DNA from 2 places in the Candidatus Sordicultor fermentans genome. Region 2 is predicted to be linked to the other one. Evidence: riboswitches for the same ligand, from Rfam matches in the RefSeq annotation. Region 2 holds a riboswitch; the other holds the start of a gene.
What was found. Region 2 has a riboswitch for thiamine pyrophosphate ahead of thiW (energy coupling factor transporter S component ThiW). Riboswitches for the same ligand answer to the same signal wherever they lie in the genome.

Region 1 (6,508 bases), on a different contig from region 2:
TCCATTCCACTTGCTGAATTCCAAAGGAGGTTTCTCACGGTGACAAAAAGCTTGAGTAGACAGCTATTACTCTATAAATTTGCAAAGAAGGGTTCTTCTCCTAAAAAGATATATAGGCATCCCGCGAGAAAAGGATAAGAGGCAATCAAAAGAAGTAAGTATTTGCTTTTGGAGGGCAAATGGTTTTATTTAACTGTGATTACCGAACACTTCTCTCCAGTCACTAAAGGCTCTTTTACCGAGAGCAACTGAATTGGAGAAGAGCCCAAGATGAAAATCGAGAGGTTTGTCTTAACCGAGGTTACGCCCGGTCAGGTAGGTCACTCAATAGGGAGATTGCGTTGGGAAAAGTTGGCTGAGAGGGGTGGATTCGAACCACCACTGCGTGATCCAGAGTCACGAGTCCTACCCTTAGACGACCTCTCAACCATTCCTTTTTTCCAATATACCGCCTTACCACCTTTGTGATTTTCAGGTGGTGCCGGGCGCGGGACTTGAACCCGCACGGGCATAAACCCACTACCCCCTCAAGATAGCGTGTCTTCCTGGTTCCACCAGCCCGGCTCACAGAGAATTATAACAAGGTAAAGCCCTCTCGTCAATGTTACAGACTACATACAGAAAATAAATTATTCGCCTTATCGGGAAAGCTCCTTTAAGATTAAGTGAGCGACCCTCTCACCTGAGAGAAGCATACCTCCAAAAATTGGCCCCATCCGGGGGCCTCCAAAAGTAGCATTACAAGCCATCCCAGTCACATAAAGGCCTGGAAATACCTCTCTGGTGTTCTCCAGAGTCAACCTTTCTGCTTCCTCAGGATTCATAAACTTCTCCCCTTCTATACTTCCTGTGGGAGTTGAGAGCTTTCCTGGAGCTTTTTTCTCTAACATAGCCACAACTTCAGTATCATGTCCTGTAGCATCTACGACAAATCGAGACCTCACCGAAAGCGGATCTACATGGAGACCGGCCAGGGAAGTAGCTGTCCAGTTGATGACCAGCCCTGAAATCTTATCGTCTTTTACCACTACATCTTCTGCACTCACACAGTTAAACACCGAAAGCCCGGCTTTCACTGCTTTACTCGTTATAGTGCTCACGCTTTCAACCGAAGAAGCTGTATAATAACCAGGTTCCTTATAAGGAACAGTTCGCACTCCAAATTCATCCAAAAGGTGCCTAGCGTCTTCTTGCACCACTATTTCATTAAATAACATTCCTCCACCCCACATCCCTCCGCCCACGCTTAGTTTCCTCTCATAAAGAGCCACCCGATGTCCTGCTTTAGCTAAGAAATATCCAGCCACAAGTCCCGAAGGCCCACCACCCACTATAGCCACATCAATATCCAAGTTATCCATCAACCTCTCAAAATAACGCTCCACTATCGCCTTAGTTATGGTGACCTCGTCTAATTTCATTTCTATCACTCCTTTTGTAATTCGTATGCTCCACGAACCATTTTCACAGCGCAAAGTTTACCGCACATAGTACAGGATTGCCGGTCAGAAGCTAAACTAAATTTACAGCGCACAAGCTCGGGGTCTAAAGCCTCCGCCATCATTCCTTCCCAATCCAGGCATTCCCGGGCAATGGAGATTCTTTTATCTCTTTCTATCGCCCCGGGCACATCTTTAGCTATGTCTCCCACGTGAGCGGCCACTCTCGCGGCCATAACACCCAGATATACATCGTTTTCATCTGGCAAACTGAGGTGCTCAGCTGGCGTCACATAGCACAGAAAATCTGCCCCTGCTGACGCCGCCAGCGCTCCACCTATCGCAGAGGTAATGTGGTCATATCCAGGAGCAATATCGGTGGGAATAGGTCCCAACACATAAAAAGGTGCTCCCTCGCATAAACGTTTTTGAAGCTGCACATGCGATTGAATATGAGAAAGTGGCACATGCCCCGGACCTTCAATCATAACCTGGACTCCCCTTGCCCTTGCTCGTTTTGATAGCTCAGCAAGGGTCATGAGCTCTTCAATCTGTGGGCCATCTATAGCATCGAGAATTGTCCCCGGCCTCAAGCCATCTCCTAAGCTCAAGGTTACATCATAGCGATGAGCAATCTCTAAAAGGTCATCAAAATGCTCGTAAAGAGGGTTTTCTTTACCAGTTTTCCGCATCCAGTAAAGATGAATTGAACCACCTCTACTGACGCAGGGCATAATACGCCCGGAAGAGTCAAGTTTACGAAAAGACTCACGCGTTATGCCACAGTGAACGGTGATGTAGTCTACACCCTGTCGGCATTGCTCTTCTATTGAGGTAAAAAGCATTTCTTCGGTCATCTTTTCCAGCGGTTCACCTCTTCGAGCCAGCTCTGCCGCCACAGCGTATATGGGTACAGCTCCCACCATGACCGGTGATTCCTCTAAGAAAAAAGACCTCAAAAGATGAAGGTCTCCCCCGGTCGAGAGGTCCATAATGGAGTCAGTTTGCGCTTTTATAGCAGCAGAAAGCTTGCGCTTTTCAAATTCAAGGTCTACACACTCATCACTCGTCCCCAGATTGGCATTCACTTTTGTCTTTAGCTTATGGCCAATTGCCTTTATGTGAGGGAAAGAATGATTCACGTTTTTGGGTAGAACCGCAACCCCTGCAGCTATGAGACGTGAGAGCTCTTCAGGACTTATCGCTTCATTCTGGGCGGCACAACGTACCTCTTCAGTTACAATGCCTGCCCTGGCAAAATCAAGCTGGGTTTTCAACATGTTATTCCTCCTGTATAATTTTAGAAGAGGAAAAAGCGACTGAAAAGAAGATAAAAAAAGCAGCTCAAAAACTAAACCGAAGCTATACTCTTAACTTCTTCCCGCCATTTCCTCCGCCAGTATTACCTGGATCAGGTTCAAGGGGTACATTCTCAGCCCGAGCTTCAAGAGCGCCCCCATGGCGACATACAAATTGCCTTCAGTAATACTACCACTGTTTCTTTTTTGCGTCAATCGGCTACACCGACCAGATGAGAAGGAGTAAACTTTCGTAAACCTAAAAAAAACATCTGGAAACATCACAACAAGAGCTTTTAGCAGGGAAACTGATATTTTGAATTTTTCTTTGCTGGTTTTGAAAAAAATAACAACTAACCCTTTACTGCTCCAGACAACAATCCTCCAACTATATATCTCTGAAAAACAAAAGCTATTAAAATCGGTGGTAAAGCTGCCAGAATACCTCCAGTAGCCATCATTCCGAAATCTATAGAATGTCTTCCCGAAAACTCGGCAATAGCGACCGGTATGGTCTTAGCCTGAGGAGTAGAGGTAAGAATAAGAGCAATGAAAAACTCTTCCCATGACATCAGGAAGGCAAAAAGTGAAGTGGCAACAATTCCAGGAGCAGAAAGAGGAAAAATAACTCGAAATAGCGTACCTAAGTGAGAACATCCATCGATTTTTGCAGCGTCTTCTAAGTCTTTGGGAATAGTATCAAAATAAGTGCGCATTAACCAGATTACAAATGGAACTAAAATAGCCGAATAAATCAGAATAAGAGCCTGTTTTGTATCGAGCATCTGGTATCTACTAAAAATCCGATAAATAGGAATTATCACCGCAATAGGCGGTAGCATATAAGAAAAAAGTAGGACGAAAAGGATTTTTTCTTTACCAGGAAATCGAAGGCGGGAAAAAGCATAGGCAGCCAATGACCCCAAAGAGACACAGATAATGGTAACAAAAAGTGCTATAAAAAAACTATTCCACATGGTTTTTCTGAACTCACTTTCTGGTCCTTGAGAAAAAAGTATTTCTCTATATCGCTCAAAGCTGGGCTTCTCAGGAAGCCAACGCAGAGGTATTTTCAGGAGTTCCTGTAAATTAGCAATACTAGATATGAATAACCAGAGAGGTGGTGCCAGAATAACAGCAGCCAGAATTATTGAAAATATACCAATAATAACCGAACGAATCCTCTTTTGACGCTTAATGCCCATCCTGATTCACCTCAATATTCCACTTGTCTTTGCATCAGCCTAGTGTACACTAGAGCAATCAAGGCAACAAACATGGTGATAATATAAGCCAGAGCAGCTCCCTTGCCAAAATTCAAGAACTTGAACGCCTCTTGATAGGTCAGGAAAGAAATTACCTTGGTAGCATTCGCTGGCCCGCCTTGAGTCATGATGTAGATAATATCAAAGACCCTGAAAGCATCCAGAGTTCTAAGCACCAGAACCACAAGGAAGGTGGGAGTAAGCAAGGGGATAAGTATACGAAAAACGTATGACTGCCAGCCTGCACCGTCCACCATCGCTGCCTCATAAAGCTCCTTGGGTATGGTCTGTAATCCTGCAAGAAGCAATAAAGCAACCAAAGGGGTTACCTTCCACACATCAGCTACAATTACACAGTGCATAGCGCTCCAGGGACGAGTTAGCCAGGCACGATAAGAATCTATGATACCAATCTGGGTTAAAAAAGCATTAAGCGCCCCATAATTAGCATTAAAAATCCACTTCCACATAATGGCATCTACTGTAATAGGTAAAGCCCAGGGCAATAATAAAAGACTCCTCAACAAACCTCTACCTTTGAATTCCTGGTTTAAAAGCAAGGCAATTAGAAAACCAAAAAGCATCTCGAGACCAATGGACACTACAGTAAAATAGACTGTCCTTCCTATAGAATCCCAAAAATAAGAGCTACTCAAAACTTCGATATAGTTTCTAAAACCTATAAAAGGAGTTCCTATATCTCCCCGAGTAAGTTCAATCTGAAAAAGGCTCATACAAAAAGAGAGAATCATGGGATAGAAGATTATAATACCTATAAAAACAAAAGCAGGAAGGATAAGAAGCCAGGCAAAATATGTTTCTTTTTTTCTAAAGTTTTTAGGTCTCATGAAGGTCTTCTACAGAGGGCGGGGTTTTTCCACCCCGCCCAAATATTAGCGATATCTTTCCATAACTTCTTTACATCTGGCTACTGCTTCATCCATAGCTTGCTCTGGAGCTTTAGCCCCGCTGAGTGCTGCCTGCAATTCCTCAACCATAATCACAGAAAATTGTGAATACCAGGAAAGTTGAGGACGATCAAACACGTAGGGAATCTGCTCTTTGGCAACTTTGATAATTTCGGGCTGTTGCGCTATAAGTTCTGGATCATCGTAAAGCGATTTCCATATAGGTAGAGCACTCTGGCTGTATTTTTTCTGAACCTCTCTGCTAGCAAGATAAGTCACATATTGCCAGGCTTCGTCCGGATTTTTACTGCTCTGCATAATACTCAAGCCCATACCACCATTGCAGGATGCACTTCTTCTTCCTTCTGGAAATCCAGGAACAAGAGTCAACACAGCATCTCCAGCAATCTGTGATTCTTGAGGATCGTTCACCAGGTTATACATATAGGTCCAGTTTAGAGCAAAAGCAGCCTGACCAGAGGAAAATACCCTTCTTACCTCTTCCGAGAAAGACTCTATACAAGCAGGATTGAAATAACCCTCTTTTGTATTATCAACCATAAATTTCAGCGCTTCGAGTGGAGCACCTTGATTCATAACCGGATTACCAGATTCATCAAATGGATACCCATCCATACCCACCACATATTGTAGCCATGCAACTACCAGTGATTCTGCCTGTCCCCAGGTATCGATAATAGGATACTGGACTATATTCGCTTCCTTGAGCTTTTTGGAAATTTCTATGACCTCAGGCCAATAAGCAGGAGAACTAGCTCCTACCTCCTCCAACATCTTCTTGTTATAAAACAAATACTCCCAGTCGTTGAGCCAGGGCATGCCATACAACCTACCCTTATAGGTTACCGCCGACAAAACTTCAGGGAAGATATCAGCTCGGTCTTCCTCAGGTAAACGGTCAGTCACGTCGAGAAGCCAACCTGCCCCAGCAAACTCGGCTGGCCAGATGCAGTCAACGAGAATTACATCGTAAGTGCTTACTCCACTAGCAGCAGAAACCACAATCTTATCATGAAGTTCCTCATAAGATACAAACGATAGTTTCACTTCTATGTCCGGGTTTTGTTTAAGAAATTCATCAGTCATATCACGAATCTCGCTTTCCTGATATCCAGCCTGTTTCATAAAAAGCCCACTAATTTCAATCTTGGCACCGGCTGAAACAACCAGCAAGGCAACGAGAAAAATCGCCGTTGTCACGACCACAAATATTTTTTTCACAATACTCCCTCCCTTAAAAAGTTTTCAAACATGATAAATATGGAACACTAGCCTACACACAAATTGTATGTTAAGGTAGATCCCCATGTCAAGGCAAAAAACTTTTAAGGTGGATCTCTCTAACCTGTTTGCCCGTATTTTCCTCTTCTCTTCTAACTCTCTGATTTGAACCCCTGCTTTCTTCAGTTCCTCAGCAAACTCATTGTAAACTGAAAACCCTGGTCAATGTTAAAAGGATGATATACTCATGCTTCTTTCGGATATCACCCATTTTTCTTATCTTTCTCCTTTTCCGTTTGCAGACTAAATACACCTTATTGCTCTGTCCAGTTTTCGGGGTCCATTATAAGACAATA
Region 2 (8,420 bases):
ATAGCCTCTCGTTCACTTTCCCACAAAAAACCGTCAGCCAGCGCTTTCATAGCCAGAATCCCCATTCTTTTTTCTCGAGCCCGGGGTAAAACTTCTTCTTCCCAGCCAGGAAAATTGAATCGGTCAAAATAATTCAAGGGAATCATCAAAATGTCAAAAGGATAAAGAGAAAGAGCATTGAGTGCTACTTCAGGGGTAACATGATTAGAAAAAGCTACAAAACGAATTTTCCCTTCTTTTTTAGCTTTTTCTACTCCCTCTAAAGCACCCTGGGAAGAGGATATTTCATCCAGCTCTTCAAAACGATTTAAGCCATGAATGAAAAATATATCCACTTCACTGGTGTTGAGTCTCCTCAGGCTTCCCTCTAAAGCTCTGGTTATACCTTCTTTACTCCTTTGTGCAGATTTAGTAGCCAGGATGAAGTCATTTCTTCGAACTTTGGCCACTTTACCTATCTTTTCCTCTGAATTGCCAGACCCATAGCTCTCTGCGGTTTCTAAGTAATTTCCTCCCTGATCCAAATACAAATTGACAATCCGCAGGGCTTCTTTCTCTGGTAGCTCTACCAGATGAAAACCGCCTAACCCCAGAAGGGAAATAGAAAAGCCAGTACTTCCTAATTTCCTTTTTTCCATACTTCTCACCCCCTCAAATTATCTCACAAAAGTAAGAATTCTATACCTTCTCAAGATAAAATTTCTCTGAGGCGCTGAGCGTTCTTCACTGCAAAGCCTTCGTAATCATTATCAAAGTAGCAATAAACATCCCGCTCCCCGAGCCAGAAACGAATTTTAGCTCCCCAGTCTTCGAGTTCTTCTTCACTGTAAAAATCGGTATAAAGGCTGCCGTGCCCGTGAAGACGAAGGTAGATAAAAGAAGAAGATATAACTTCTTGATAGGGAAAAGAAGGGGTATCGGAAAAACAGAGACAGATATTTTTCTTTTCCAGAATTTCATAAACTTCTCCGGTAAAGAAACTCTCATTGCGAAACTCAAAAACATAACGAAAATCAGGAGAAAGAAGCTCCACAAAAGAGGTAAAAACTTCTCTATTAAATTTAAGTTGAGGAGGAAATTGAAAAAGAAGAGGACCCAATTTGTTCCCCAGCTCTTTCACCACCTCATAAAGCTTTGCCAGAGGTTCTTCTACCTCTCTCATTTTCTTTATATGGGTAATGTAGCGGCTGGCTTTAACGGAAAAAACAAACTCCGGAGGAGTGGTATCTCTCCATTTGGAAAAAGTAGTGGAACGAGGGAGATGATAAAAATAAGAGTTAACCTCCACCGTATCAAAAAACTGAGAATAGTAGGAAAGCCACTTATTTTGAGGCAAATGAGGAGGATAAAACACTCCCTCCCAATGAGGATAAGCCCACCCAGAAGTCCCTATTCGGGACTCTTTCACCAGTATTTCCCTCCCTCTTCCGGATTCACCCCCTCTCTAAGAAAAAGAGGAGCTAAATGGTTGACCGGACCAAACCCTTTACCCAGGTTTAAGGAGTGGGTAATCACCTGAATCATATATTCGTGAGCCGTTTTTACTGCTTCGGTAATTGAGTATCCTAAAGATAGGAGAGCACATATAGCCGCAGAATAAGTGCAACCTGTCCCATGGGTGTTTTTGGTGGCGATACGTCGAGCGGGGAAAGAAATAAATTCTTCTCCGTCAAAAAGGATATCCACTATCTCCTCTTCCGGGAGATGCCCTCCTTTTAGGAGAACATAGCGAGGACCCCACTTTTTGAGCAATATACAGGCCTTTTCCATATCGGAAATATCCTTTATCTCCTCCCCCACTAAAAAAGAAGCTTCAGGAAGATTGGGAGTAATCAAAAAAGAGAGAGGGAAAAGCTTGTGCACAAGAGCATCTACGGCTTCTCGCTCAAGAAGCAAAGCTCCACTTTTAGATACCATCACCGGGTCTACCACCAATTTTTCTATATTAAACTTTTTAATCTCCTCAGCCACTGCCTCAATGATAGAAGAATTAGAAAGCATACCGGTTTTAGCCGCATCCACTCCTATATCACTTGCCACACACTCTATTTGTTTGGCCACCAGAGAGGGAGGTAAGTCAAAAATGGCTTCTACCCCTTGAGTATTCTGGGCGGTTATGGAGGTAATAGATGACATGCCGTACACTCCAAAAGCACAGAAAGTTTTCAGGTCAGCCTGAATTCCTGCTCCCCCTCCCGAATCTGAACCAGCTATGGTTAGCGCTCTTTTCATCTTTTTTCCTCCTCTATTGAAAATGATTCCAGCCCGAGGCGACTTCTTTTTCTTCTCTTCCATCTCTACGCAGAGAAACCCCTCCTTGCGAGACAACCTCTCCCACAATAGTTACCGGAATTCCACTTTCTATTTCTATGAATTCTTTAACTTCTTTTCCGCGCTCCCGGGGAACGGTAAAAATTAATTCAAAATCTTCTCCTCCCGAAAGAGCAAAAAGGAAAGGGTCTTTGTTTTCCTCTTCACTCCACTTCCGAAGAGAAGGAGAAATAGGTAGTTTATCCACCTCTACCACTGCCCCCACTTCACTCTCCTCCACAATATGCCCTAAATCCTGAGAAAACCCATCAGAAACATCAATCGTAGCTACTCTCTCCCCCAAACTGTGCAATAACCTCCCTACTTGCAGGCGAGGAGAAGGAGTAAAGAAACGCTTCAAAAGAAAAGAATACTTTTCTTTTTCTTCCTCGCTACCCCGAAGAGCTATCTCTAAACCTGCTCGTGAGTCACCCAAAGTTCCCGTAACTAAAACTAAATCTCCAGGCCGAGCATTACGGCGCAAAAGCAAAGGGCGGTCATTTTCTACCTCTCCCACTAAAGTTAAGTCAAAAACCATCTGACTTTCAGTACGAGATAAATTCCCTCCTATAATATCTACTCCGTGAGCTTCCGCTTCTTCCTTGATTCCCCGCATAAATTCCTTTAGCCACTCTGCTTCCATATCTGGCCTCAACACCCAGGAAAGAAGAGCAAAAAGAGGTTTTCCCCCCATAGCGGCAATATCACTTAAATTCACTGCCAGAACTCTTTTCCCCAGAGAAAAGGGAGAAAAAAGAGATAAAATAAAATGTACATTTTCTACCTGGGAATCACAGGTGAGAAGATAGAAAAAACCTCGAGGGCCTCTAACCACCGCACAGTCATCTTCAATTCCTAAAACCACTCTTTTCCCCCGGGAAGGGAAAAAATTTTTCAAATAGTCAATAATCCCAAACTCTCCCCACTCTTTGAGTTTCATGGTCTTCTCCGAAAAAGCTCAATTTTTTGCCGGAAAGAACGAGTGGCTTCCTTGACCGACTCTGCGCCTACAATAGCCGATACCACTGCCACCCCATCCACACCGGTTGCTAAAACTTCCTCCAGATTAGAAAGGTTTATCCCCCCGATGGCCACCACCGGTATATTAACTGCTTTTTTAATTTCTCTCAGTCTTTCTAAACCAATGGGTTCCCCGGCATCTTTTTTAGTAGAAGTGGGGAAAACCGTCCCCGCTCCTAAATAATCTGCCCCTTCTCTTTCTGCTTCTAGAGCTTCTTCTACCGTGGAGACCGAATAGCCAATTATAAGGGAAGGAGCGATTTTCCGAGCTAAAGCTAAAGGCATATCTTCTTGGCCTAAGTGTACTCCATCAGCATCTACTGCTAAAGCAATATCTATACGGTCATTGATGATTAAAGGAATCCCCCGCCGGTGAGTAACTTCTCTCACTTTTTGAGCTTCCTCTACCCATAGACGAGTAGGAAGGTCTTTTTCTCGCAGTTGAATCACTGAAGCTCCAGCATCTGTGGCTTCCTCTACCACCTCTTCATTACTTTTCTTCTGAATTTTTCTATCAGTAATAACATAAAGAGACCAATCTATAGTTTTCAATCTTTCACCTCCAGAGAAAGCAGCGCTTTAAGTTCCTCTTTCTTTATACCATAAAAGGTATCAAAAAGAGAAACTCGAAAGCTACCCGGCCCTAAAGAGTGACGAGCAGCAATTTCTCCACAAACTCCCAGAAAACCTAAAGCCGAAGATGCCGCCCATAGGTAATCTCTCTCTACTGCCGCGCAAGCAGCGCAAAGAGAAGTGGCCATGCAACCAGTTCCGGTAATCCTGGTGAGGAGAATATCCCCATTTTTTATCTTGACCACTCTTTTTCCGTCACTCACTACATCAATTTTTCCAGTTATGGCCACGACAGTCTGGAATTTCTGACTGGCTCTTTGCGCTAAATCACTCGTATCTGCATCTACTACTCCTCCTTCCACTCCTCTAACTTCGGCTTTTATTCCCAGTAGATTTCCTATCTCCCCTGTGTTTCCCCGCAAAATAGAGATTTTAACCTCTTGCAAAATTTTCAAAGCACTCTCGGTGCGGAATTGAGTAGCTCCTGCCCCTACCGGGTCTAAAACAACCGGGATACCTAACTCGTTAGCTTTCCTACCTGCTAAAATTGCGCTTTCTACTGTTTCCGGAGTTAGAGTCCCGATATTCAGAACCAGAGCTTGAGACAGAGCTACCATTTCTTCCACTTCCTCCCGGGCATAACTCATAACCGGCAGTGCTCCTATGGCCAACATAGTATTAGCATTGTCATTAATGACCACGAAATTGGTGATATGATGAACCAGAGGCTTTTCTTCTTTTATCTTTTTAAAAATCAGTGTGCATTTTTCTTCATAAGTCATTGAATTTCCTCCTTGTTCCCAGATAAATTAAGCCTGAGGCGAGAAAGCTGGGAAAAGAAGCTCCCCAGTGAGGTAAAAAACGAAGAAAGATAATATATATCATTAATCCCCCCACCCAGGAGAGAAGAGCTCCTCTATCGAGAGCTTTCCCCTCATATAATTCTTTTATCTCAATCTTTCTCCGGCGGTAAAAGAAATAGTCAAAAATTACCACCCCAAAAAGAGGGATAAAAATTCCCCCGATGAGATACAGAAAGCTTTCGTATCTATCCATAGGGAAAACTAAAGCTAAAATCGTGCCTCCTAATCCGAAGAAAAGAGTAATTAGTTTCTCCTGAAAACGAGGGAAAAGATTTAAAAAAGACATCGCTCCAGAGTAAATATCCAGAAAGGTAGTGGTAAAAGTAGAGAAGAAAACAATAATGAGAGCAACGATTCCCCAATTTAGAGCTAACATCACCGGTATGGGGTTAGCCTGACCGGTAGAAAGAGCCAGCAATAAGCCCAAAACATACATCCAGGAACTGGCTAAAAAATATCCCCACCAGGTCCCCCAGAAAGCAGAGCGGCTCTCTCGAGCAAAACGAGAGTAGTCTGAAACCAAAGGAAGCCAGGAAATGGGCATAGCTATCACGAGGTCTAAACCTGCCCCCCAGGGAAGAGAGCCATCTCCCCTCCAATTTAGTAATTCCTCTGTAGACACATTATGCAAAACACTATAAGTCATGAAAAGGCAGAGAATGGCCAGAGAAAAAACCGCTATTCTTTGCATCCATTTCCAAAGAGGAGTTCCTACTAAAGCCCAAAAAGTGCTAATCATCCCGGCAATAAGCATCCAGAGCTTGACATTAGTATATCCCGCTAAAATCTGAGTAATATTATCAACTGATTGAGCACAGATGATTATCATTATCGCCGTCCAGCCTGCTAACTGAATGATGTTCAAAGCCGAGGCGAGATAAGAGCCCAATTTTCCAAAAGCTGCTCTCACTGAAACCATAGCCGGAACTCCTGAATCGCTACCTAACACTCCCCCTAAAGCCAGAGGAGTGTTACCAATTACGTGACCCAGTATGATAGCCCACAAGCCCCCGATGAGTCCTAAAGGAGCTAACATTCCTCCTGCCCACACTTCAGATATGGCAATGGCTGCCCCCATCCACAGAACAAAAAAATCCATTCCCGATAAGTTTCTCTCTTGCTGTGGAACAGGCTGGATATCTTCTGACATCTCTATCCTCCTATCTCCTCCCACGTATCAACAGATATAGCTTTTCTCAAAACCCGAACAAATAAAAGGCCGATAATACATCCAGGGATACTACTTACTAAAAAAGCAGATTGAAAAAAGAAAAAAGTTGCCTCTCCTCCGGTAAAAGGGGAACCCAGATACGCGCTCAATCCAGCCCCGATAAAACCGGTTCCTAAGGGTTCGGTTAAGGCTACCCAATCTCGACGCAACCATCTGTAAAAAAGCCCAACTATTATGGCTCCCGGAACTCCCCCCGGCAAGGCAAAGATAGTTCCAGTCCCGATTGCAATTCGCAGCAATCCGGCTAAAAAAGCGGCTAATCCTCCATACCAAGGACCGATCATAATCCCGGCTACCACGTTTATTGCGTGTTGAAAGGGAAAAACTTTAGTCGGGCCAATGGGGAAACTAACACCGGAAGAAACAACCGCTAAAGCACAGAAAATAGCGACATAAGCCGTCTTTCGAAAAGAAATTTTAGCTGCTCTATTCACCACCTTCGTTTTCTCCCCTATTAAAAAAAGCCACCTGCCAGCTGGTAGGTGGCTTTTTGTTTACACTTCCATCCCTCCGCTGGCATTAACCAGATCAGGTTCAACGGGTCGAAAGCTTGCGCTCTCCTCTCAGCCCTTCAAGAGCTCCCCTACTTCTATTTAATTTTCACCATTTTAACATATTCGCAAACCTTTTTCTCCAGTGCAGAAAAAGGTTTTAGGAAACTATGCTCGGGCGAGTTTTTAGTAAACTTTGTGTTATGAACAATTACTTTACAACCCAGGAACTTGGCAGGTAGCAAAAAGTAACATGGTTATCCTCTATATCTTCGTAGAAATACAAAGAAAGGGAAAGAATTAAGATATTGGCAAAAAGTAGCTTTCGCTCTGCTAAAGATTAGATAAATAACTTAATAGATAAATGATAAACGAGCTCTATTAGAAAAAGAACTGGTGAAGGAGGCAATTTGAGGTAATGAGAAAGCTATCCACTTTTGCAGGAAAAGGACTTAATCCACTCAAGCTAACAATAGAGGAAAAACATCCTTACAAGATTCAAACGACCCCAGAGAGCGCGACTATTCTCCAAATGCTCCTAAAACCATGGTATAATGAGCTCAGTTTAAGAGGGAATCAGTCAGTTTTCCCAGACATAATATAATAACTTCTTAGTTATCAAGGGAGGTATTATGGTGACGCCTACTGTAGCTATAGTCGGAAGTAATATGATGGACCTCATAACTTACTATCGAGATAGAATGCCCAAAACCGGGGAAACTATTTTTGGAGAAGACTTTGAGATTGGCTTTGGAGGAAAAGGAGCCAACCAGGGAGTAGCTGTTTCCCGTCTGGGTGGGAAAGTTATAATGGTAACCGCGGTAGGAGACGACCTTTTTGGTCCTCTGGTTAAGAATAACTTCCTCGAAAATGGAATTAGCAGCAAGTTCATAAAAACCGTCCCGGGGAAGACCAGTGGAGTGGCTCCTATTTTTGTAGACGAGAAAGGAAGAAACAGTATTTTCATCATTCCCGGAGCCAACTATTCCCTTTTCCCCGAAGATGTAATTCAAGCTGAAGAAGAACTTCAAAAGGCCTCCTTCTTGTTGCTTCAGCTGGAAATACCTCTAGAAACTGTATATTATGCCATCGACATGGCTCAGAAGCTCAACTTAAAAGTAATCTTAAATCCCGCACCAGCTCAAGAACTGGAGTGGAACAAAATTCAAAGTGTTTTCTTATTAGCCCCCAACGAGAGCGAGCTGGAAAGTCTGACTGGAATTCCTGCTGACTCATTTACCCATATCCAGGAAGGAGCTTCTTTTCTACTGGAAAAAGGAATCAAAAATGTGTTAGTTACCTTGGGGGAGAAAGGCTCAGCTCTTTTTACTCCTCAGGGAAGTAAAGAATTCGCGGCTTATTCAGTTAATTCCATAGATACCACCGGAGCAGGTGACGCTTTCCTAGGAGCTTTATCGTTCTTCCTGGCTGAAGGGAAAGATATAGATGAGGCAATAGATTTGAGCTCTGCTTACGCTGCTCTCTCTACCACCAGACGAGGAACTCAAAAATCTTTTGCTTCCCGAGAAGAATTCGAGAATTGGCTAAAATCTTATTCTTCTGGCGCCTAATATAATTCTCGCAAAACCTGTTAAATCGCTCAAATTTTAAAAGTAAGTTACATCGGAGCTTAAAGACTTGGAATCACCACAGAACTATAGGGGTAAACCCCCTGCAACCCTTGAAAGAGAAAAAAAATCAAAAACGTAAAATAAGAACATAAAGATGAAACTACTGAGGAAGAAAGAGCATCTTCCTCAGCCTCGCGATGACGGGTTGAAGAATTGCTACTTTTGTCTGTCGCTGCAACAACCCCTCCTCATCCATCACCCTGGCGACTTTCGAGCCGTTTTTAGCCTGCCCTTGAATGGTTCTATTGCCTCTTATTCGTCACCCCGGCAATCTTTAAGCCGGGGTCCACAGTCCACAGTC

Region 1: another riboswitch for thiamine pyrophosphate. It lies ahead of thiC (phosphomethylpyrimidine synthase ThiC); the one in region 2 lies ahead of thiW (energy coupling factor transporter S component ThiW).

Annotation. Positions count from the first base shown of each region.
Region 1 covers NZ_JAAYFP010000054.1:216-6,723, reverse strand. Annotated here, with positions in the region: partial or broken gene GXZ17_RS02755 (ATP-binding protein) at 1-24, opposite strand, end outside; tRNA gene GXZ17_RS02750 (tRNA-Gln) at 353-426, opposite strand; tRNA gene GXZ17_RS02745 (tRNA-Leu) at 477-564, opposite strand; gene GXZ17_RS02740 (sulfide-dependent adenosine diphosphate thiazole synthase) at 639-1,421, opposite strand; gene thiC (phosphomethylpyrimidine synthase ThiC) at 1,427-2,719, opposite strand; TPP riboswitch at 2,811-2,907, opposite strand; gene GXZ17_RS02730 (carbohydrate ABC transporter permease) at 3,091-3,942, opposite strand; gene GXZ17_RS02725 (carbohydrate ABC transporter permease) at 3,954-4,850, opposite strand; gene GXZ17_RS02720 (extracellular solute-binding protein) at 4,896-6,152, opposite strand.
Region 2 covers NZ_JAAYFP010000137.1:301-8,720, reverse strand. Annotated here, with positions in the region: gene GXZ17_RS07265 (aldo/keto reductase) at 1-638, opposite strand, end outside; gene GXZ17_RS07260 (DUF72 domain-containing protein) at 689-1,408, opposite strand; gene thiD (bifunctional hydroxymethylpyrimidine kinase/phosphomethylpyrimidine kinase) at 1,405-2,232, opposite strand; gene thiL (thiamine-phosphate kinase) at 2,246-3,250, opposite strand; gene thiE (thiamine phosphate synthase) at 3,247-3,882, opposite strand; gene thiM (hydroxyethylthiazole kinase) at 3,879-4,685, opposite strand; gene cytX (putative hydroxymethylpyrimidine transporter CytX) at 4,675-5,916, opposite strand; gene thiW (energy coupling factor transporter S component ThiW) at 5,919-6,434, opposite strand; TPP riboswitch at 6,485-6,592, opposite strand; gene rbsK (ribokinase) at 7,121-8,059, shown strand.